Regions from separate parts of the Pseudomonas sp. NPDC087358 genome, predicted to be linked through region 2. Evidence: riboswitches for the same ligand, from Rfam matches in the RefSeq annotation. Region 2 holds a riboswitch; the other holds the start of a gene.
What was found. Region 2 has a riboswitch for cobalamin ahead of ACI2KS_RS09805 (ABC transporter substrate-binding protein). Riboswitches for the same ligand answer to the same signal wherever they lie in the genome.
Positions count from the first base shown of each region.

Region 1 (10,905 bases), on a different contig from region 2:
GATACGCGTCAGCCAGCAACGCGTACTGGTGATCGTCGATCAACTCGGTGGTGGCATCGAAGGCGAACAGGAAGTCCACCGTCGCGGCCATTTCGAATGCACCTTTATAACCGTGGCGCTTGACCCCTTCGATCCATTTCGGGTTGGCCGCCCGCGAGCGCACCACCCGGTTCAGCTCTTCCTTGAGGCTGCGGATTTTTGGCAGGTCGGGCTGGCTGTGATCGCCATGGTAACTGGCAACCTTGCCGCCACTGAGGCTCTCCACCGCCGCCAGCATCCCGCCCTGGAACTGGTAATAGTCGTTGGAGTCGAGCAGGTCGTGCTCGCGGTTGTCCTGATTCTGCACCACCGCCTGCACCTGACTCAGGCGCCGGGCAAAGTCCTGGCGGGCAGGCGTGCCTTCATCCGCCGCGCCGTAGGCATACCCGCCCCAATTGAGGTAAACCTGGGCTAGGTCTTCGCGGGTCTGCCACACACGACCGTCGATGGCGTTCTGCACACCGGCACCGTAGGCACCAGGCTTGGCCCCGAAAATACGCCAGCCGGCCTGCTTCGTCGCTTGCTCGGCGCTCAGTCCGCCACGCTGCAACTGCTCGCGCTCCTGACGCACGCGCGCGGCCAGCGGGTTCATGTCATCGGGTTCGTCAAGCGCGGCCACCGCCTGCACCGCCGCGTCGAACAGGCGAATCAGGTTGGCGAACGCGTCACGAAAAAAGCCGGAGACCCGCAGGGTCACGTCGACCCGAGGGCGATCCAGCAGGCTCAGCGGCAGGATCTCGAAATCGTCGACCCGCTGACTGCCCGTCGCCCACACCGGGCGTACGCCCATCAGGGCCATGGCCTGGGCGATATCATCGCCACCGGTGCGCATGGTTGCGGTGCCCCAGACCGACAAGCCAAGTTGACGTAGATAGTCACCATTGTCTTGTAAGTGCCTCTCCAGCAACAGATTTGCCGATTGAAAGCCAATTCTCCAAGCGGTCATGGTCGGCAGATTTCGCACGTCCACCGAAAAGAAATTGCGCCCGGTCGGCAATACGTCCAGGCGTCCGCGGCTCGGCGCACCGCTGGGACCTGCCGGCACGAAGCGGCCACCGAGCGCATCCAGCAGGCCGCGCATTTCGGCAGGGCCACAAGCGTCCAGACGGGGAGCGACCACTTCATAAATTGAGTTAACAACATCTTCCAACCCCTTGTCGTTAAAGCAATTTGGCTTGCCTGAATGAGAAACACACTGTTCGACCAACCGGGCGGCATACAGCTCCAGACGTTCACGCGTGTCGCCGATGGTGCGCCACGGCTCGGCACTGACCTCATGCAACGCCTCAGGGCGTGGCCCGCCCCATGGCTCGCCCAGCACACAGTCCAAGGGATCGAAATCCAGCGCCAGGGCGTTGCTCAAGACCCGCAGCAAACTGGCCTGCGGCCCGCGACCATCGCCCCTGGGCACGCGCACCAGCGCCAGCAGGGTATCGATGCGCAGCCGCCCGCCTGGCGACTCACCGAACACATGCAAGCCGTCGCGAATCTGCGACTCCTTCAGGTCACACAGGTACGTGTCCAGGCGCGGCAACCAGATCGCCGCATCGGCGTCGCTGTCCAGATGCTCGTCCAGCGCCAGCTCACGATCGATGTGGGTCTCGCGGACCAGATCGAGAATATCGTTTTGCAGCTCGCGGGCGCGGCGGGGGTCGAGCAGCTGCGCTTCGTAGAACTCATCGGCCAGCAGCTCCAGATTACGCAGCGGGCCGTAGGTCTCGGCACGTGTCAGCGGCGGCATCAGATGGTCGATGATGACTGCCTGGGTGCGCCGTTTGGCCTGAGCGCCCTCGCCCGGATCATTGACGATAAAAGGATAGATGTTGGGCATAGGGCCCAGAATCGCATCCGGCCAGCACTGTTGCGACAGGCCCACGCCCTTGCCCGGCAGCCACTCCAGATTGCCGTGCTTGCCAACGTGAATCACAGCATGGGCGCCATAACGGTTGCGCAACCAGAAATAGAACGCCAGGTAGCCATGCGGCGGCACCAGATCCGGGTCGTGGTACACCGCGCTGTGATCGACGTTGTAGCCCCGGGCCGGCTGAATGCCGACAAAGGTCATGCCCAGGCGCAAGCCTGCGACCATCATCCGGCCGTTGCGGCACATCGGATCATGCTGCGGCTCGCCCCAGCGCTCGATCACCGCGCTGCGATTGGCTTCGGGCAGGGCCTGGAACGCGGCCAGGTATTCGTCCATGACCATGCTCTGGTGGCACGGCCGTTGATCGAGACTGTCGGGGTCATTGGTCACGCCACCGAGCAAGGCGTGGATCAGCTCGGTGCCGGTGCCGGGCAGCGCCTGAACCGGATATCCCTCGCCCTGCATCGCCTTGAGGATATTGAGCGCTGCCGCCGGTGTGTCCAGCCCGACCCCATTGCCGATCCGCCCATCGCGGGTCGGGTAGTTGGCGAGAATCAGCGCCACGCGTTTGTCGGCGTTGGCGGTGCGCGCCAGCAGGACCCAGCGCCGGGCCAGTTCAGCGACGAAATCCATGCGCTCGGGGTGGGCGCGATAGCAGACCACATCGGACTGACTGCGCTCGCTGTACCAGGCCAGGTCCTTGAAACTGACCGCACGGCTGATGATGCGACCATCGAGCTCCGGTAGCGCAATATGCATCGCCAGATCCCGCGAGCCAAGGCCCTGCTCGCTGGCCTGCCAGGCCGGTTCGTTGTCCTGGGCGCAGATCGCCTGAATCACCGGAATATTGCGCCGGAACGGCCGCAGATGCGGCGCCTCCGGGCTCGACTGGGCGAAGCCTGTGGTGTTGAGGATCACCTCGCACTCGGTTTCATCCAGCCAGTCCTGCACCGCGGCCAGGCAAGCAGGTTCCTTGAGGCTGGCGACGGCAATCGGCAAAGGGTTCAAGCCTTGCGCCAGCAATCGCTGACAGAACACGTCGATGAAACCGGTATTGGCCGCCTGCAAGTGCGAGCGATAGAACAGCACCGCAGCCACCGGATTGCCTTCTTGCCAATCAGCCTGCCAGTCGTTCAAGCCGGCGCTGGCCTTGCCCGGATGGTATACAGCGGTGCGTGGCAGCGTCTGCGGCTCGCCCCAGGCGTAGTCGCGATCCAGCCAGCGACTGGCCAGGCAGTGAAACAGCTGCAAGGCGTTGTGCTTGCCACCCTGGCGCAGGTAATGCCACAGCCGCTCGCGATCCTGGGCAGGCTCGGTGCTCAGATCGCTGAGTTCCGGATCGGGACGGTCGTCGCCCGGCACCAGAATCAGCTTCACGCCGCCGTTTTTTTTAGAGGCCGCCGCCAGCGCCACCAGCCGCTCGACGCCATAGCGCCAGTAGCCGATACCGCCGTGCAGCGAAATCAGGATGACCTTGGCGTGGCGCAGCACCTGGTCGACATACAGATCCACCGAAGCGTGGTTCTGCACCTGCATGGGGTTGGCCAGACGCAGACTCGGGTAATCGTCTGGCAATTGCTGCGCGGTCTCAGCCAGCAACGCCAGGTGGGAATCGCCGCTGCACAGGATCACCAGCTCGGCAGGCGTTTGCCCAAGGTCAGCGATGCTGTCATCGGGGACGAAGCCTCCGGGCTGGGTGCGCAGCAGGTGCATGGTTAACCCTTGACCTCAACGGCGGCGCGCAGCTGGGCTTCGAGGACGGCTGCGTCCAGGTCCTGACCGATCAGCACCAACTGGGTCAGGCGCTGTTCGTCAGCCTTCCAGGCGCGGTCGAAATGCTTGTCGAAGCGTGTACCGACGCCTTGCACCAGCAGGCGCATCGGCTTGCCGGGAATCGCCGCAAAACCTTTGACGCGCAAAATGCCGTGCTGCACCACTGCCTGGGTCAGGGCGTCGAGCAACAGCGCTTCGTCGGCTTGCGGCAGCGAGATGGAGATGGAATCGAAGGCGTCATGATCGTGGTCGTCGTGGTCATCGCCTTCGTGGTGATCATGGTGAGTCTTGCGCCCATCGATGTGCAGCTCGGACTCGGCACCCACGCCCAGCAGAACGCTGATCGGCAGCTGGCCTTTGCTCGCTTCAATGACTTTCACCGCCGGCGGCAGTTCTTCGGCGACTTCGGCGCGCACGGCGGCCAGTGCATCGACGTCGAGCATATCGGCCTTGTTCAGAATCACCAGGTCGGCGCTGGCCAGTTGATCAGCGAACAGTTCGTGCAGCGGCGATTCGTGATCCAGGTTCGGGTCGAGTTTACGCTGCGCATCGACCTGATCCGGGAATGCGGCGAAGGTACCGGCGAGCACCGCCGGGCTGTCGACCACGGTGATCACCGCGTCGACTGTGCAGGCGTTGCGGATTTCCGGCCATTGGAAAGCCTGGACCAGCGGCTTGGGCAGGGCCAGGCCAGAGGTTTCGATGAGGATGTGATCCAGATCGCCGCGCCGCGCGACCAGTTCCTGCATCACCGGGAAGAATTCTTCCTGCACGGTGCAACACAGGCAGCCGTTGGCCAGCTCGTAGACGCGGCCATTGGCCTCTTCTTCGGTGCAGCCGATGGTGCATTGCTTGAGGATTTCACCGTCGATGCCCAGCTCGCCGAATTCGTTGACGATCACCGCGATACGACGCCCCTGGGCGTTATCGAGCATATGCCGCAACAGGGTAGTTTTACCCGAACCCAGAAAGCCGGTGACGATGGTGACGGGAAGTTTGGCCAGTGTTTTCATCGGATGCCCTTGAGCTTTGCGGCGGGCAGACTGGACGAGAACCGCGCGGCCGCCGATCAATGACAGGCATGCGGTTCGCTTCGCCACCGGATCACCCCGCCCGGTAATAATGAGAATTGCTGAGGGCGCTGTTCGAACAGCAGGCCCGGGTCGAGGCAGGTCTCCTGGCTTACGGCGGCCAGTCGCTGAAAGGTCATCAGGCGACCGGCATTCATCGCGCCTTCCCGCTTGCGCAGTGGCTATGCAATGAACATGACCGTTTACAGTTGCGGGGGCAGCTGTGGCATGGACCACATTCCCTTCTTAGCGCCGCGCCGGTGAGAACCGGAGCAGCGAACCTCAAGTGCGCAAGGCTACGCAGTGGTCCGGGGAAGGTCAACGAGCAAAAATCTTCGGGACTGAGGCCTCGTTTAGGAATGAGCTTGCTCGCGATCAACCTGGCCAGGCGACCTGATGTGGAACGGTCGATGGCAATCGCCAGCAAGCTCACTCCTACAGGGGATGCGCAACCAGCCCCCGTTGGTTGACTGAGGTGCTGCTGCATGCTTTCCTACACACCTTGTTACGGGTGCCCTTCACAGGGTGAAACGGGAAACCGGTGCGTTCAGGCCTCAAGGCTTGTGCAAGTCCGGCGCTGCCCCCGCAACGGTAAGCGAGTGAAGAGTCAGATCCACTGTGTCGGAAAGCGATATGGGAAGGCGATTCTTGAAGGCATGTGCTGCATGTGTCCCTCGCAAGCCCGGAGACCGGCCCGACAACGACACATAACAAACCCGCGGTGGGCGGGCGCTGTTGAGTTGACTACTGACGTGGGTCAGTGGTTTTCCCTGCGCCTTCCCGTCCGCTGACATTTCAGAGGGAAGCGCCATGTCGATCAGCACAACCAGCCAGACGTCCAGCAACATCAGCACCCAGAGCCAACGCCTCAGCGCTGCCATCAGCGCGATGATCCTCGGCGCGTGCCTGGTGTATTTCGCCGGTTTCTCGCACATCGACGCCGTGCACAATGCCGCGCACGACACCCGTCACAGCTCTGCCTTTCCGTGCCACTGAGACCTGCCGCCATGTTCAAGCGTATCGCTCAAACGGCCGGTTTCACCGGACTGCTCGCCGCCCTGCTGCTGACTTTGCTGCAAAGTTTCTGGGTCGCACCGTTGATCCTGCAGGCCGAAACCTACGAGAAAGCCCCCGCCGCCCAGGCACATGAGCATGAGCATGCAGGGGCCATGGCCGGTCATGTCCATGACCAACAAGCCTGGGAGCCCGAAGACGGCTGGCAGCGCGTGCTGTCCACCACCGGCGGCAATCTGGTGGTCGCCGTGGGCTTTGCCCTGATGCTGGCGGCGCTCTACACCCTGCGCACCCCGCGCACCGTTCGTGAGGGCGCGTTGTGGGGCCTGGCCGGTCTTGCCGTGTTCGTGCTGGCACCCACTCTGGGCCTGCCCCCCGAGTTGCCGGGAACCGCTGCCGCGGACCTGACTCAACGGCAGATCTGGTGGGTCGGCACCGCAGCCTCCACCGCCGCGGGGCTTGCCCTGATCGTGTTTGCCCACAACTGGCTGCTCAAAGTCCTGGGTGTGGCGATTCTGGTGGTGCCTCATCTGGTCGGTGCGCCGCAGCCTGAAGTGCATGCCTCGCTGGCACCTGAAGCCCTGCAAGCGCAATTCAAGATCGCCTCTCTGCTGACCAACGCCGTGTTCTGGGTCGCCATGGGCCTGATCAGCGCCTGGCTGTTCCGCCGCAGCGAGGCGTCCTCGGCTCACTCCGGTCTGAACCACGCCGTATGACTGCGGCCGGCGACCGGCCGATACTGGTGATCGGCCTGGGCTGCCAACGCGACTGCCCGGCGTCGGTGCTCATGGGCTTGATCGAGGTCAGCCTGCTGGAACATCGACTGTCGCTGTCCGACATCACCGCCCTGGCCTCCATCGACAACAAATCGTCGGAGCCTGGGCTGCTGGAACTGGCGCAGCAACTGACGTTGCCGCTGACGTTTTTCAGCGCTGAGCAGCTGGCCGGCTTTGAACCGCAGTTGACCCATCGCTCAGCGATAGCGTTCGAACACACCGGCTGTTATGGCGTCGCGGAAAGCGCGGCGCTGGCGATGGCTTCGCGCTTGTCGAACCGTGCTGCCAAGCTGCTGATCCCGCGCACCAACAGCTCGCAGGTGACCTTTGCCTTGGCCGGCCACGAGCCCCTGTAGCAGTCGGCCTGCCGGCGGTGGCGATCTTGCGCACGCCTGCGCCGGCAAGCCGGACTGCTTCAGGTGCGTATTCAACCCTGACACAATGCTTGAACCTCAATAGCGTCTGGAGACCCCATGACCGTTTTTTTCATCGGTGCAGGCCCTGGCGACCCTGACCTGATCACGATCAAGGGCCAGCGTCTGATTCGCACATGCCCGGTGATCATCTATGCCGGATCGCTGGTGCCCGAGGCCGTGCTGCAGGGTCATCACGCCGTGCAGGTGACCAACAGCGCTGAACTGCATCTGGAGCAGATCATCGACTTGATGAAATCTGCTCATGCAAACGGCCAGGACGTCGCCCGCGTGCACTCGGGCGACCCCAGCCTGTACGGCGCCATCGGCGAGCAGATTCGCTGCCTGCGCCAGTTGCAAATCCCGTTCGAGATCATCCCCGGGGTGACCGCCGCAGCCGCCTGCGCCGCACTGCTCGGCACCGAACTGACCCTGCCGGACATCTCGCAGAGCGTCATCCTTACCCGCTACGCCGACAAGACCGCCATGCCCGAGGGCGAAGCGCTGGGCGACCTGGCGCGGCACAAGGCGACCATGGCGATTCATCTGGGGGTCAATCATCTGGGGAAAATCGTCGCCGAGCTGAGCCCACACTACGGCAGCGACTGCCCAATCGCCGTGGTTCACCGCGCCAGCTGGCCGGACCAGGACTGGGTGGTCGGCACGCTCGCTGACATCGAGTTTAAGGTGCAAGCCAAAGGCTTTCGCCGCACTGCGCTGATCATCGTCGGCCGGGTGCTGGGCAATGATGTGTTCAGCGAGTCATCGCTGTACCGCGCCGGGCATGCGCATGTGTTCAGGCCTTGAGTGAATCGCGCTGGTTTTAGCGCTGCCTGGCGGCAGAAGCGTTTCGCCTTCGGCGAGTGACTTTTGAAAAGCGACAAAAGTCACCAAGATTGCTTGCTCCTGGTTTGGCCTGCACCCAAGTCGCGATTTGTGGTGTCTGGACTACCGCGGATTTAGAAGCAAAAATAAAAAACAGGTGTGGGCACCGGACTTAAAACCCACACAAAACAAAAAGCCCCGAACCAGTCGGGGCTTTTCGAGTCAGGCAAAGTCGCTTAGTAGTAAGCGTTTTCTTTCTGAGTGTGGTCGGTGACGTCACGCACGCCCGACAGCTCGGGGATGCGCTCGAGCAAGGTGCGCTCGATGCCTTCCTTGAGCGTCACGTCAGCCTGGCCGCAGCCCTGACAGCCGCCACCGAACTGCAACACGGCGATGTTGGCTTGATCTTCCTCGACCACGTCGATCAGGGTGACCTGACCGCCATGGCTGGCCAGACCCGGGTTGATCTCGGTCTGCAGGTAGTAGTTGATGCGCTCGTTGATCGGGCTGTCGGCATTGACCATCGGTACTTTGGCGTTTGGCGCCTTGATGGTCAGCTGGCCGCCCATGCGGTCAGTGGCATAGTCGACCACTGCATCGTCCAGAAACGCCTCGCTGAAGGAGTCGATCCAGGCGGTGAAGCTTTTCAGGCCAATGGCCTTGTCTTCCGGTTTCTCTTCGCCCGGCTTGCAGTAGGCAATGCAGGTTTCAGCGTATTGGGTGCCAGGCTGGGTAATAAACACGCGGATGCCGATGCCGGGGGTGTTCTGCTTTTGCAGCAGATCGGCCAGGTAATCGTGGGCGGCATCGGTAATAGTAATAGCGGTCATGAAAATTCCTCGCAGACGTGGGCGCAGTTTACGCCAATCCACGGCAACTGACAAAGTCCTAGTAATTCGCTCAGGTAAAGCCGCGCCCATCAAGGGATCAGGGCAGCGCCGCTTCCCGGACCGCCCTTCTGCTGTCCAGCCAGCCTTTCATCCGTCGGTACAGGCCCTTCTCGATCCATTCGTAACTGAGCCAGGCGCCCAACGCGATCACCGGGACACACACGGCGAACGCGGCATACGGATTGACCCCATAGCGCTCGGTGACCAGCCAGCCGCAGTACAGCACCAGAACATGCAGCAAGTACACCGAATACGAACAATCGCCCATGGTTTTCAGTAGGCGACTGCCACGCATGTAGGGCTCCAGCGAAATGCACGCCACTACGATCACCGCGCTGGGGATGCCCCAATGGATAAATCGCAGGTCAGGCTGCAGTTGCTTGATGGCCAGCAATGCCGCGCCGATGGCCAGCAACGGCAGCCACAGACGTTCGGTAATCCAGCCGCGACGGTAGATGACCCCGATGCCGATGCCGAGCAGGAACTCATAAACGATGTCATTGGCATAGAATCGGCTGATCAACCCCGAGCGCCCCAGTACGTCGGTCACGGCGAACAGGGCGGCGCCGATGATCAACGGTCGCAGACGTTGCTGGAACAGGAAAACCATCGAGAACAGCACGTAGAACAACATTTCGTAGTTCAGCGTCCAGCCGACGTTCAATGTCGGGTACAGGCCATAACCGCCGGGGTTTTCCGAGGGGATGAACATCAACGACAGGATGAAGCTCTGCCAGTCGACCACCTGATGCGGCAGCAGCGGATGGGCGACCACCACCAGCAGGCCCATGACCAGGGTATAGAGCCAGTACGCAGGGACGATTCGAATGATGCGGTTGAGCATGAAACGGCTGGCGGGCATATCCTTGTCCACCGTGGACAGGTAAATCACCAGACCACTGATGACGAAGAAGATGTCGACGCCAACGGCGCCTTTTTCAGTGAAAAACCGCCCGACCGGGCCGCTTGGATGAAAATCGAAAAAAATCTGCATGAAGTGGTGACACACTACGGCCCACGCGGCGAGTGCCCGCAGGGCTTGAACCGAAATCAACATCTGCAACCTCTTGCTTACACGGATTTGACCCACGATTCGGGACCTCGAAAAGGCCGCATTTCTCGGGACGACTCACAGGCTCCGACTTGGGTTTTGCGCAAAAGGTTCGGCTGGATCGACGGGCTGCATAATGGCTGCAGGCCATGTTCTACAAGGGTTTTGCGGTTTCGCCCAGTACCTGTAGGCGTGAGCGTGTTGGCGATTCAGTTGTGTCAGGGACTCATTTTTTTCCCCGGTCCAATACCCCTGTCGCGGTCCGGCTTGCTGGCGGCAGCGACTTTGCGCGCTACCACCGGCAAGCCGGACGGCTACAGGAAAGTGGCGCAGAACTCAGAGATTCTCATACCGATTCATGTCCAGCACCCCCGCTTCCTGCGGCTCGGTCTCACGAATGTACTGGTCCAGCTCATGGAAATAGCTCCAGAACAGCGGATGGCTGCGACGCACGCCCCAGCGCTGGACGATCCGCTCGAACGCGGCCTTGTCATCCCTGGCCTGCTCCATCGCATCGACAAAGGCGTGCACGTCGCTGGCGGGAATATTGAACATGAAATTGGGGTAGCTGCTGAGCACGCCCGGGTAGATCGTCAGACTGTCCAGCCCCGGCTGATAGCGATACACCTCGCCCAGCAGGAACGCCACGTTGCTGTGCACGCGATTGCGCAGCAGGCTGTAGACGATGCGTTTGCCATTGCCGTCCTGAATGCGCAGCATCGTCGCTTCCGGCAACTGATTGATGACTTTCAAACCTGCTGCGGGACGGGAGACCAGGCGACTGAGGGTCTGCTCCACATCGCTGAACACCGGATCGAGCCCCTGGCGTGAGCAAAACGCGCCGCTGCAGCGGTTGATAGGATCCGGTGTCACATTCAGGGTTGCGGCCCGCTCGATCAACTTGCGCTCGAAATCACTCTTGGGGTCCTTCTCATCGAGCTTCATGCCGGTCGGGGTGTCGTCGTCGATGGCCTGGTAATCCAGCCACATCTTCACCTTGCCACTGTTCTGGTACCAGCTGCCGAGGATCTCGTCACGCTTGTTGGCCGGCATCAGACGCAGGAAGTTGACCTCGGCGCCGTTGCGAATCAGGTCGAAATACAGACGCGTCTGCACCTGATGCGAGACGTTGCCATAAACGTCGAAATTCACCGCCAACTGGTAATAGGTGCGCTCCAGCAGCGGGTAGT
Region 1 covers NZ_JBJDOA010000003.1:604,188-615,092, reverse strand. Annotated here, with positions in the region: gene cobN (cobaltochelatase subunit CobN) at 1-3,616, opposite strand, end outside; gene cobW (cobalamin biosynthesis protein CobW) at 3,619-4,689, opposite strand; cobalamin riboswitch at 4,826-5,045, opposite strand; cobalamin riboswitch at 5,239-5,459, shown strand; gene ACI2KS_RS09575 (CbtB-domain containing protein) at 5,557-5,742, shown strand; gene ACI2KS_RS09570 (CbtA family protein) at 5,754-6,476, shown strand; gene ACI2KS_RS09565 (cobalamin biosynthesis protein) at 6,473-6,892, shown strand; gene cobM (precorrin-4 C(11)-methyltransferase) at 7,010-7,756, shown strand; gene nfuA (Fe-S biogenesis protein NfuA) at 8,011-8,604, opposite strand; gene ACI2KS_RS09550 (acyltransferase family protein) at 8,702-9,721, opposite strand; gene ACI2KS_RS09545 (fatty acid cis/trans isomerase) at 10,052-10,905, opposite strand, start outside.
Region 1: another riboswitch for cobalamin. It lies ahead of ACI2KS_RS09575 (CbtB-domain containing protein); the one in region 2 lies ahead of ACI2KS_RS09805 (ABC transporter substrate-binding protein).

Region 2 (10,905 bases):
TTACGGGCCGCGGTTCAGCGCGCACGCTCCCGGTAGCCGTCCGATTGGCCCGCGGTAGCGCCTGCAACCTGCCTGCGCCGGCAAGCCGGACTGAGTCAGATCAGCAACTCGAAACCTGGCGACAGCGGTTTAAATCGTTAGCCTGCTTTCCTTTATCGCGATCACGGGCGATGATGGCGCACTCCCACCGCGCCAGTGAAGAGTCCCATGTCTGCCGCCCTGCCGCCCAATGCGCCGTCGCAAAATGCCAGTACACTGGCGATCACCCTGCAAATCATCTCCATCGTCCTCTACACCTTTATCGCCTTCCTGTGCATCGGCCTGCCGATCGCGGTGATGCCCGGTTATGTGCATGACCAGTTGGGCTTCACTGCCGTGGTGGCCGGGCTGGTGATCGGTTCGCAATACCTGGCGACGCTGCTCAGCCGCCCGGTCGCCGGCCGGGTCTGCGACACCATCGGCACCAAACGCGCGATCGTCTACGGGCTTTCGGGCATCGCCCTGAGCGGGGTGCTGACGGTCGTCGCCGTATTGCTGGAAAACACGGCAGGCCTGAGCCTGACGATACTGGTCATCGCCCGCCTTATCCTTGGCGGCTCTCAGGGGTTGATCGGGGTAGGTACCATCAGTTGGTGCATTGGTCAGCTCGGGCCGGAGCACACTGCCCGCTCCATTTCCTGGAACGGCATCGCCTCCTATGGCGCGATCGCAATCGGCGCCCCGCTGGGGGTGGTGATGGTCAATGCACTGGGCTTTGTCAGTCTCGGCGTTGTGCTGTTCGTGCTGTCGGCAGGCGCGCTGCTGTTGATCCGCAACAAGCCCGCCGTTGCGGTGATACGCGGTGAGCGCATGGCGTTCTGGTCAGTATTCGGCAGGGTCGCGCCCTATGGCTTGAGCCTTACGCTCTCGTCGATCGGTTACGGCACCCTGACCACCTTCATCACCCTGTACTACGCCAATCGTGGCTGGGAAGGCGCAGCGTGGTGCCTGACGGTGTTCGGCATCTGCTTCATCGTTGCACGGTTGTTTTTCATCAACGCCATCACACGCTTCGGCGGCTTTCGCACGGCCGTCACCTGCATGTCGGTCGAGACCCTGGGGCTTGCGCTGTTATGGCTGTCACCCAGTACCAGCTTGGCCTTGGTTGGCGCAGGACTGACGGGGTTCGGCCTTTCGCTGGTGTATCCGGCGATCGGCGTCGAAGCGATCAAGCAGGTGCCCAACAGCAGTCGCGGGGCCGGGCTGGGTGCCTACGCGGTGTTCTTCGACCTGGCGCTGGCGATTTCCGGACCATTGATGGGCGCCATTGCGCTGGGCATGGGTTATGGCTGGATATTCTTCTTCGCCGCGGTGCTGTCGATCTTCGCCCTGGGCCTGACGCTGCTGCTGTCACGCCGCCCGGGCGTGGATACGCGCGTCTGATCGAGCCGCCGCCAGCGCCTGGACAGAAAAAGCTGAACTGCGCCAGGCCGCTTCGGTCGGAAGTAACACATCCCTTCGCAACAGGAGCGTGCGTGTGACCCCCGACCCTGCTGGCTTGAGTGCTTCCTCAACGGACCTCGCCCATGCGCCCGACGTCCACAAACTGCGCGTGCTGACGGTCAATACCCACAAGGGCTTCACTGCGCTGAACCGCCGTTTCATCCTGCCGGAACTACGCGAAGCGGTGCGCAGTACCGGCGCCGATCTGGTGTTTCTGCAAGAGGTGCTGGGCGGCCATGATCGCCACGCCGCGCGCTTTCACGACTGGCCGGTAACCTCTCAGTACGAGTTTCTCGCCGACAGCATGTGGAGCGACTTTGCCTACGGTCGCAATGCGGTTTATCCCGACGGCCATCATGGTAACGCGCTGCTTTCCAAGTACCCGATCCTGCACTACCGCAATCTGGATGTGTCGATCACTGGCCCCGAGCGGCGCGGTCTGCTGCATTGCGTACTGCAGGTGCCGGGACATGATGAGGTGCATGCGATCTGCGTTCATTTGAGCCTGCTGGAGAGCCACCGACAGCTACAGCTGGACCTGCTCTGCGCACTGCTCGATTCCTTGCCTGCCCATGCGCCAGTCGTCATCGCCGGGGATTTCAACGATTGGCAATTGCAGGGCAACAAACGGCTCAATCGCTGCGAATACCTGCATGAGGTGTTCGAGCGCAACCTGGGCCGCCTGGCGAAGACTTATCCGGCGCGCTTCCCGTTGCTTCGCCTGGACCGTATCTACCTGCGAAACGCCACCAGCCATGACCCGAAAATTCTTGGCACCCGACCCTGGACCCATCTGTCGGACCATCTGCCCTTGGCGGTTGAAGTGCACATGTAGGGTTCATGCGCTGCCAAGGCCGTGACCCCCGTGTCGTCGCCACAGCAATACACCGCTTGTCCGGTAAGCCGTTAAATGTTTAAACCATCGCCCGCTTACCTCATCCCAGATAGTGCGAGCCTTACAACTCGCCTTTCCCATAACAAGAGGTATGTGATCATGGCTAACACCGGAAAACAGAACCCTGGCAACGCTGGCAACTTCGCTAATGACCGGCAGAAAGCTTCCGAAGCAGGCAAAAAAGGCGGACAGGCCTCGGGCAGCAGCAATGCCAACCAGGACCGGGCCAAGGGATCCTCCGACGCCAACTCCAGCGACAAGAAAGGTGGCCAGATGCCACAAGGTGGCGCAGGCCGCAAATCCTGATCAATCACTGATCAGCCGACCGAGCGAGGGCGCAAGCTCTCGCTCTTGTGTTTCTGTCATTCGTCAGGATTGATCAGCGGCACCGTGGCATCGCGGTCAAACTGCGAGCCCGGGTCTTCGTTGCCAGGATCGTTATCGACGTCAACTTCCACTTCTTCTTCGCCCGGATGACTGACGCGATGGCGCAGCGGTTCTGCTGGGATGGGTGGCTGGGGGTGCATGGCAATCTCCTCGATGTTCAGATGGGTTGACTCACTGCCTGGTTGACAGGCTGAGCTTAGCTGCCGCTGACCGTCCAATGCACGGCGTCTTCAGCGAACTGTAACTGCTCGACGCGGTGCGCGATGCCGCAAACCAGCGAGTCCTCGGCGCGGATGACCTTTTCCTCTGCCGACAGACACCTGCCTATGTCCAGCGGGTGCGCTGCGCCCTCGGTTTCACTTAGATAGATATTCACGTAGCGCTGCAGGTCGTTGTCCAGACTGCGCAGGTATTCACGCATGCGCGAATGATCCACCGAGCTCTGGTTGAAGTACCAGGTCATCGGGTGAATGAGAAACCGCGAGTGCGGGCAGGCGATCCGCTCCTGTGCGGCCAGGTAGATGACGATGCCCATGGACTCGATATTGCCGCTGTTGAGCGCACGGATGGGCACTGTCAATGATTTGAGAAAGTTGTAGATCGTGAAGCCCAGTGCCGTGCTGCCACCGGCGGTCGACAGGTTCAGCAACAACCCGGTGGCCCCCTTGTCCAGCGCCTCCAGACAGCGATCACGAAAATGCTCGGTGCTGGTCTGATCGACCCCACAATGGAAATGCACGATGTGCTCACTCATCTGTTGCCCTCCGTCTCCGGGCTATTGGCTTTGGCCGTCGCCTGAAGCTTTGGAAGTCGGAACCGCTGCAAAAGTTGCATGCCAGGCCGACAACGAAGTCATTCTGTAATCCTGAAACCAGAGGCAAGCGCCCGGCGCAGGTGTGCCCGCGCGGACAGGTCCTGGATGCCTGCGATCAGCAAGCCGTGCGCAGGTCTTGACGTGCTACAGCAGGCCGACAGCGAACTCCTGGGCGTGCCGATGATCAGTAGCAGACGCGGGGCTATAGTTGACGCTGTAGTTGCGCCTCCACATGACCCCAGACAGGACACCTTCATGAGTCTGCACGACAAGATCATTGGCCGCCTCGGTTTCGGCGCCGCGCCACTGGGCAACATGTTCCGCGAGATCAGTGAGCTCGAAGCCGCCGCCACCGTGCAGTCAGCCTGGGACCAGGGCATTCGCTATTTCGATACCGCACCCATCTACGGCGCAGGCCTGTCCGAGCAGCGTCTGGGCAGCGCTCTGGCCCATGTTCCGCGTGACCAGTACACCCTCAGCACCAAGGTCGGCCGGCTGATCAGCGATGAGCAGGACCAGCAGGCGCGCAGCGGTCCTTTCAGCTACGGATTGAAGAACAAAATCGTCACCGACTACAGCGCCGATGCCACTCTGCGCTCCATCGAAGCCAGCCTCAAGCGCCTGAGTACCGATCGGCTGGACATCGTGTTCGTCCATGACGTGGCGCAGGACGCCCATGGCGATGAATGGATCGAGCATTTCAACGTGGCCCGCAAAGGCGCCTTTCGCACCCTCACCCGCCTGCGTGAAGAGGGGGTGATCAAGGCCTGGGGCCTGGGCGTCAATCGCGTCGAGCCCTGTGAGCTGACCCTGGACCTGCAGGAAGCACGGCCCGACGGCTTCCTGCTGGCCGGGCGCTACTCGCTGCTCGATCACGATCAACCGCTACAGCGCCTGTTCGCCAAGGCCCGCGAGCACCAGGCCGAATTCGTCATCGGCGGCCCCTACAGCTCAGGTGTACTGGTCGGTGGCGAGCATTTCGAGTATCAACAGGCACCCCAGGCGATGCTCGACAAGGTGGCGCACATCCAGGAAATCGCCCGCCAGTATCAAGTCAATATCAAAGCGGCGGCTTTGCAGTTCGTGCTCGCCAACGATCTGGTGGCCGCGGTGATCCCGGGAGCCAGTCGTCCCGAGCGCATTGCAGAAGACGTCGCGGCGTTCCACGCCAAAGTCCCGGACGGCTTCTGGCAGGCCATGCGTGACCAGGGTTTCATTGCCACCCAGGCACCTGTACCGGTCAAGGATTGACCGACGCCGGAACGCGCCGGTAAAAATCAGTCAACGCTGCACAAATTGCCGGCGGTGGAGTCTTCAAGGCCGCCACCGCTGGCATCCCGTCCGGGTACAGATCCAACCCTTGTGCCCCGCCTGAATCCAGCCCGTCTGTAACGTCCTCGTTGACTCATCTGTCATTTGAGTTAGTCTTGCCTGCGCACTGTATACAAAAACAAATACAAATAGCGCCGGAGATTGTTGAACATGCCAGTAGACAACACCCTGGATCCAGACCTTGCCGTCCGTGCCTCGACTGCCGACTATCCGCCCCTGAGCCCCCGTCTTCATAACCATGACCTGGCGCCCAGACGCGCTCAGGGAAGAACCTGGGGTGGATACAGCATCTTTGCTCTGTGGACCAATGATGTACACAATCTTGCGAACTACTCGTTTGCCATCGGCCTCTATGCACTGGGCCTTGGCGGTTGGCAGATCATGCTGTCATTGGCCATCGGTGCGGTGCTGGTTTATCTGTGCATGAACCTGACAGGCGACATGGGGCAGAAGACCGGCGTGCCATTCCCGGTGATCAGCCGGGTCAGTTTCGGCATTTTCGGCGCGCAGATCCCGGCCCTGATCCGGGCGGTGATCGCCATCGCCTGGTTTGGCATTCAGACCTACCTGGCCTCGGTGGTGTTGCGGGTGTTGCTGACCGCGCTGGACCCTGCGCTGGCAGACTACGACCATGATTCCTGGCTCGGTCTTTCCAGCCTGGGCTGGCTGTGTTTCGTCAGCATCTGGCTGGTGCAGTTCGTGATTCTCGCCTACGGCATGGAGATGGTGCGCCGCTACGAAGCATTCGCCGGTCCCGTGATTCTGCTGACGGTGGCCAGCCTTGCGCTGTGGATGTACAGCCAGGCCAACGGGCACATCGCCTGGACGATCAAGGAGCCGCTGCACGGTGCGCAGATGTGGCGCAGTATCTTCGCCGGCAGCGCGCTGTGGCTGGCGATCTACGGCACGCTGATTCTCAATTTCTGCGATTTTTCCCGCTCAGCGCCCTGCAAGAAGACCATTCGCAGAGGCAATTTCTGGGGCCTGCCGATCAACGTGCTGCTGTTCGCCTTCATCACCGTGATCATTTGCGGCGCGCAGTTTTCCATCAACGGTCAGATCATCCAGAGCCCGACCGACATCATCAAGACCATCCCCAGCACGTTCTTTCTGGTGCTCGGCTGCCTGGCGTTTCTGATCGTCACGGTGGCTGTGAACATCATGGCCAACTTCGTCGCACCGGCGTTTGTCCTCAGCAGCCTGGCACCGCGGCACCTGACGTTCCGCCGTGCCGGCATGCTCAGCGCCATCGTCGCAGTGCTGATCCTGCCCTGGAACCTGTACAACAGCCCGGTGGTGATCGTGTATTTCCTCTCCGGTCTGGGCGCCCTGCTCGGCCCACTGTATGGTGTGATCACCGCCGATTACTGGCTGCTGCGCAAGGGCCGGGTCGACGTGCCGCAGCTGTATACCGAGAATCCTGCCGGGCCCTATCACTACTGGCGTGGGGTCAATCCGCGTGCGGTCTGGGCGTTCGTTCCGGCGGCGCTGATTTCGATCATCACCGCTTTGGTTCCGGCGTTCGATTCGGTGTCGTCGTTCTCCTGGCTGATGGGCGCGGCCATTGGCGCGGCGCTTTATCTGTTGCTGGCCGATCGCCGTACAACCTTCAGGGACGTCAGCGGTGAAAGCATCGCCGTGCAGGACGTCCAGCATTGATCCCAAGCAAGAGACCTCACCCATGCGAATTCTGATCGTAAACGTCAACACCACCGAGTCGATGACTCAGACCATCGCCGAGCAGGCGCGTAGCGTCGCCTCGCCCGGCACCGAGATCATCGGCCTGACCCCGCGTTTCGGCGCCGAATCGGTGGAAGGCAATTTCGAGAGTTATCTGGCGGCCATCGCGGTGATGGACCGCGTGCTGTCCTACGACCAGCCCTATGACGCAGTGATCCAGGCCGGGTATGGCGAGCACGGCCGCGAAGGCTTGCAGGAGTTGCTTGAGGTGCCGGTGGTGGACATCACCGAGGCGGCGGCCAGCCTTGCGATGTTGCTGGGGCACAAATATTCGGTGGTCACGACCCTGGACCGCGCCGTGCCGTTGATCGAGGACCGGCTCAAGCTGGCCGGCGTGTTCGAGCGCTGCGCGTCGGTGCGGGCCAGCGGCATGAGCGTGCTGGAACTCGAAGAGCAGCCCGAACGTGCATTGGCAGCCATCGCAGAGCAGGCGGTCGAGGCGGTCAGCAAAGACAAGGCCGAGGTGATCTGCCTGGGTTGTGGCGGCATGGCCGGGCTTGATCAGATGATCCGCGATCGCGCCGGCGTGCCGGTGGTCGATGGGGTCACCGCAGCGGTTGCGCTGGCCGAGTCGCTGGTGCGTCTGGGTCTGAAAACCTCCAAGGTGCGCACCTACGCCAGCCCACGGCCGAAGAAGGTGATCGGCTGGCCGTTTCGGCCATGAGCATCGGCGCCTGTCGTTGATTCGGGCTGCAGGCCGGGCAGAATCGCTGCGCAGTGTCACCGGGCCGCTGATTCGCCCCCGGCTGTCGCCTGTGACAGGCGAATCGTTTACCATCCCCGCCGCCGGTTTCCACTGGGAATTAATAGGGAATCCGCGAGCCCTGATCTCTGGGGCTCAAACGGAACTGTCCCCGCAACTGTAGGCGCTGAGCCCTGCTTCATGATTGCCACTGGGTTGCCCCGGGAAGGCCGAAGCACGGCGATGACGCGCCAGTCAGGAGACCTGCCGGCGAGCGTCAATCATTCACCGGCGGGGTGTCCGGGAAGGACACCCCTGCGCGCCTTGCTGGCGTGATCTGCACTTGCCCCTTTACCGGCGGCGAGTCGGGATGTGCTTTCCAGTGCCTGTTTCGTCGGCAATCAGGTTCACTGGAGATCGCCCTTCATGTCGTCGTACCGCCTTGCCTCCTCGCTTGTGGGCCTGACGCTGTCCATCGCCACGCTCATACCCCAGGCCGCGCTCGCCGCGTCGACCCGCTATCCGCTGACCCTCGACAACTGTGGCGTCGGGCTGACCTTCGCCCAGGTCCCGCACCACGCCGTCACCATCGGCCAGGCAGCCACTGAAATGCTCTACGCCCTGGGCTTGAGCCCTTCGGTGACAGGCACTTCACTGTGGTTCAACGAGGTCCTGGGGCAATACAAGGAGGCCAACGAGCAGATCGAACGCCTGGCCGACAATGCACCCAGCTTCGAGTCGGTCATCGGCAAACGCCCGGACTTGGTGCCGGTGCAGTTCGAGTGGATGGTCGGTCCGCAGGGCGCGGTTGGCACTCGCCAGCAATTCCAGGAACTGAACATCCCCACCTACATCCTGCCTTCGGACTGCGAAGGCAAGAATAATCTGGTCGGCGCCGATGGCACTCGTCTCCAGGCCTTCAGGATCGACACGCTGTACAAGAGCATTGCGCAACTGGCCGAGATCTTCGACGTCCAGGACCGTGGTCAGGCACTGGTTGCCGGTTATCAGGCGCGTCTTGCCAATGCAATGGAGCAGTCCGCAGCGCACCACGGCGAGCAGGTCTCGGCGGTGTTCTGGTTCTCCAGCCCCGACATCAACGTCGACCCTTACGTCGCCGGGCGCAAAGGCATTCCCGACTTCATGCTCAAGACCCTGGGCATGCGCAACATCATCGATTCGGACGAGGAATGGCCGACCGTCGGCTGGGAAACCATCGCCAAGGCCAACCCGACGATTCTGGTGATCGCCCGTATGGACCGGCGGCGCTTCCCCGCCGACGATCATGAGAAAAAACTCGCCTTCCTCAAATCAGACCCGGTGACGCGCAACATGGACGCGGTGAAAAACAACCGCATCGTCATCATGGACGCCAGTGCCATGGAATCCAGCGTGCGGCTGTTCGACGGCATCGAGCAACTGGCCAAAGCCACCCAAAGCGCTGCCGTGAGCCCATGAACATGCTAATTCGAGTGCTGGCTCACGGCACGTGGGTCAGCGTGCTATTGCTGCTGGCGGTGCTGGCCGGCGTCGCCATCGGCGAGACCTCAATCGGCTTGCCGGTGATCTTTCAAGTGCTGGCGAACAAGCTGTGGGCCGCCGGTTACCCGCTCGATGCCATTGATGAGGGCATCGTCTGGAACTACCGACTGACCCGAGCCATCGTCGCCGCCGCCTGTGGCGCGGGGCTGGCGATTTGCGGCGTGGTCCTGCAATCGCTGCTGCGCAACCCGCTGGCCGACCCCTACCTGCTGGGCATCTCCGCCGGGGCCTCGACCGGGGCGGTGCTGGTGGCCATCGTCGGGTTCGGTGCCGGGGCCATTTCGCTGTCCACCGGGGCCTTTGCCGGCGCTGTCGCAGCGTTTGCCCTGGTCGCCCTGCTCGCTCGCGCCTCGCGGGGGCAGACGCCTGCCGGGCAGATCATCCTGGCCGGTATCGCCGGCTCGCAGCTGTTCAATGCGCTGACTTCGTTTCTGATCACCCGCTCGGCCAATGCCGAGCAGGCGCGCGGCATCATGTTCTGGTTACTGGGCAACCTCAGTGGCGTGCGCTGGGCCTCGGTCGGGCTGGCAGTGCCGGTGGTGCTGATCGGTCTGTTGGTCTGTCTGTGGCACAGACGCTCGCTGGATGCCTTCACCTTCGGCGTGGACTCAGCAGCGTCGCTGGGCATTCCGGTGCGTCGGGTACAGACCCTGCTCATCGCCACCGCCGCGCTGGTCACCGCAGTGATGGTGTCGATTGTCGGCTCCATCGGTTTCGTCGGCCTGGTCATCCCCCATGCCGTGCGCATGCTCGCCGGCGTACGTCACGCCCGACTGCTGCCGCTGAGCGCCTTGAGCGGTGCGTTGTTTCTGATTGGCGCCGACGTGCTTTCGCGCACCTTGATCAAGGGCCAGGTGCTGCCCATCGGCGTGATCACCGCGCTGGTCGGTGCACCGGTGTTCGCCTTGATCCTGGCGCACGGAAACCGCAGCCGATGAACGTCATGACAGAGGCAGTCAGCAACGTGCTCAGTGGCATCAACCTGGGCTTGACCCTCAAGGGCGTGCCGTTGCTCAGCGAGGTCACCCTGGCCATTCGCGCTGGCGAGAACCTGGGCATCGTCGGCCCCAACGGTTCGGGCAAATCGACGCTGATCAAACTGCTGGCAGGCATCCAGCGCCCTACCCGCGGCGAGGTGTTCCTGCACGGTCAGCGCCTGTCGGGGATGCGCCGTCGCGACATCGCCCAACAGCTGGCGGTGGTTGAACAGCACGCCGACACCAGCGACTCCATCAGCGTGCTGCAAGCGGTGGAACTGGGGCGTACCCCCTGGCTCTCGGCACTCTCGCCATGGAGTGATGAGCACGCACGCATCGTTTGCCAGGCGATCACCGACGTCAATCTGCAACCACTGCGCCAGCGTCCCTGGCACAGCCTGTCTGGCGGTGAACGGCAGCGTGCGCACATTGCCCGGGCGCTGGCGCAACGTGCGCCGATAGTGCTGCTCGACGAGCCGACCAATCACCTGGATATCCAGCAGCAGCTGTCGATTCTGAAGCTGCTGCAGCAGTTGCCGGTGACCAGCGTCATCGCCCTTCATGACCTCAATCAGGCGTTGGCCTGCGACCGTCTGGCGGTCATGGACAAAGGACGCCTGGTGGCCCTGGGCTCGCCCTTCGAGGTGCTCACCCCAGCATGTCTGCGCGACACTTTCGGCGTGTCCGGTCATTGGCTGACCGATCCGTTTGACGGTTCCAGCATCCTGCGCCTGCGCGCCATCTGACTCGTCAATAGCCGCAGAGTGGGTGTCTGGGCGGGCGGAATCAACAGCGTGCGGCCAGGGCCATCATCAGTTCTAAAGAATCCGCCCGGCAGGCCGACACCGGTATACCATCAGACGGTTTCGCACCCCCATCGCACTGTCCTGATCGACCCGCTGCCTGCGTAGCGGTTGTTTACGCGTGATTAAAGAACAATCAGGAGCGCCGATGAACATCAAACAGAAACTGACCTGGGCCTTTGCGGTAATCGCCTGCCTGCCGATCATCCTGGTCGCGACAATGGTCATCATTAACCTGCGCAGCGACGCGC
Region 2 covers NZ_JBJDOA010000004.1:18,198-29,102, reverse strand. Annotated here, with positions in the region: gene ACI2KS_RS09845 (MFS transporter) at 208-1,422, shown strand; gene ACI2KS_RS09840 (endonuclease/exonuclease/phosphatase family protein) at 1,538-2,317, shown strand; gene ACI2KS_RS09835 (KGG domain-containing protein) at 2,477-2,683, shown strand; gene ACI2KS_RS09830 (hypothetical protein) at 2,740-2,904, opposite strand; gene ACI2KS_RS09825 (ATP-dependent Clp protease proteolytic subunit) at 2,961-3,518, opposite strand; gene ACI2KS_RS09820 (aldo/keto reductase) at 3,834-4,829, shown strand; gene ACI2KS_RS09815 (NCS1 family nucleobase:cation symporter-1) at 5,061-6,569, shown strand; gene ACI2KS_RS09810 (aspartate/glutamate racemase family protein) at 6,592-7,314, shown strand; cobalamin riboswitch at 7,421-7,619, shown strand; gene ACI2KS_RS09805 (ABC transporter substrate-binding protein) at 7,759-8,790, shown strand; gene ACI2KS_RS09800 (FecCD family ABC transporter permease) at 8,793-9,812, shown strand; gene ACI2KS_RS09795 (ABC transporter ATP-binding protein) at 9,809-10,597, shown strand; partial or broken gene ACI2KS_RS09790 (cache domain-containing protein) at 10,803-10,905, shown strand, end outside.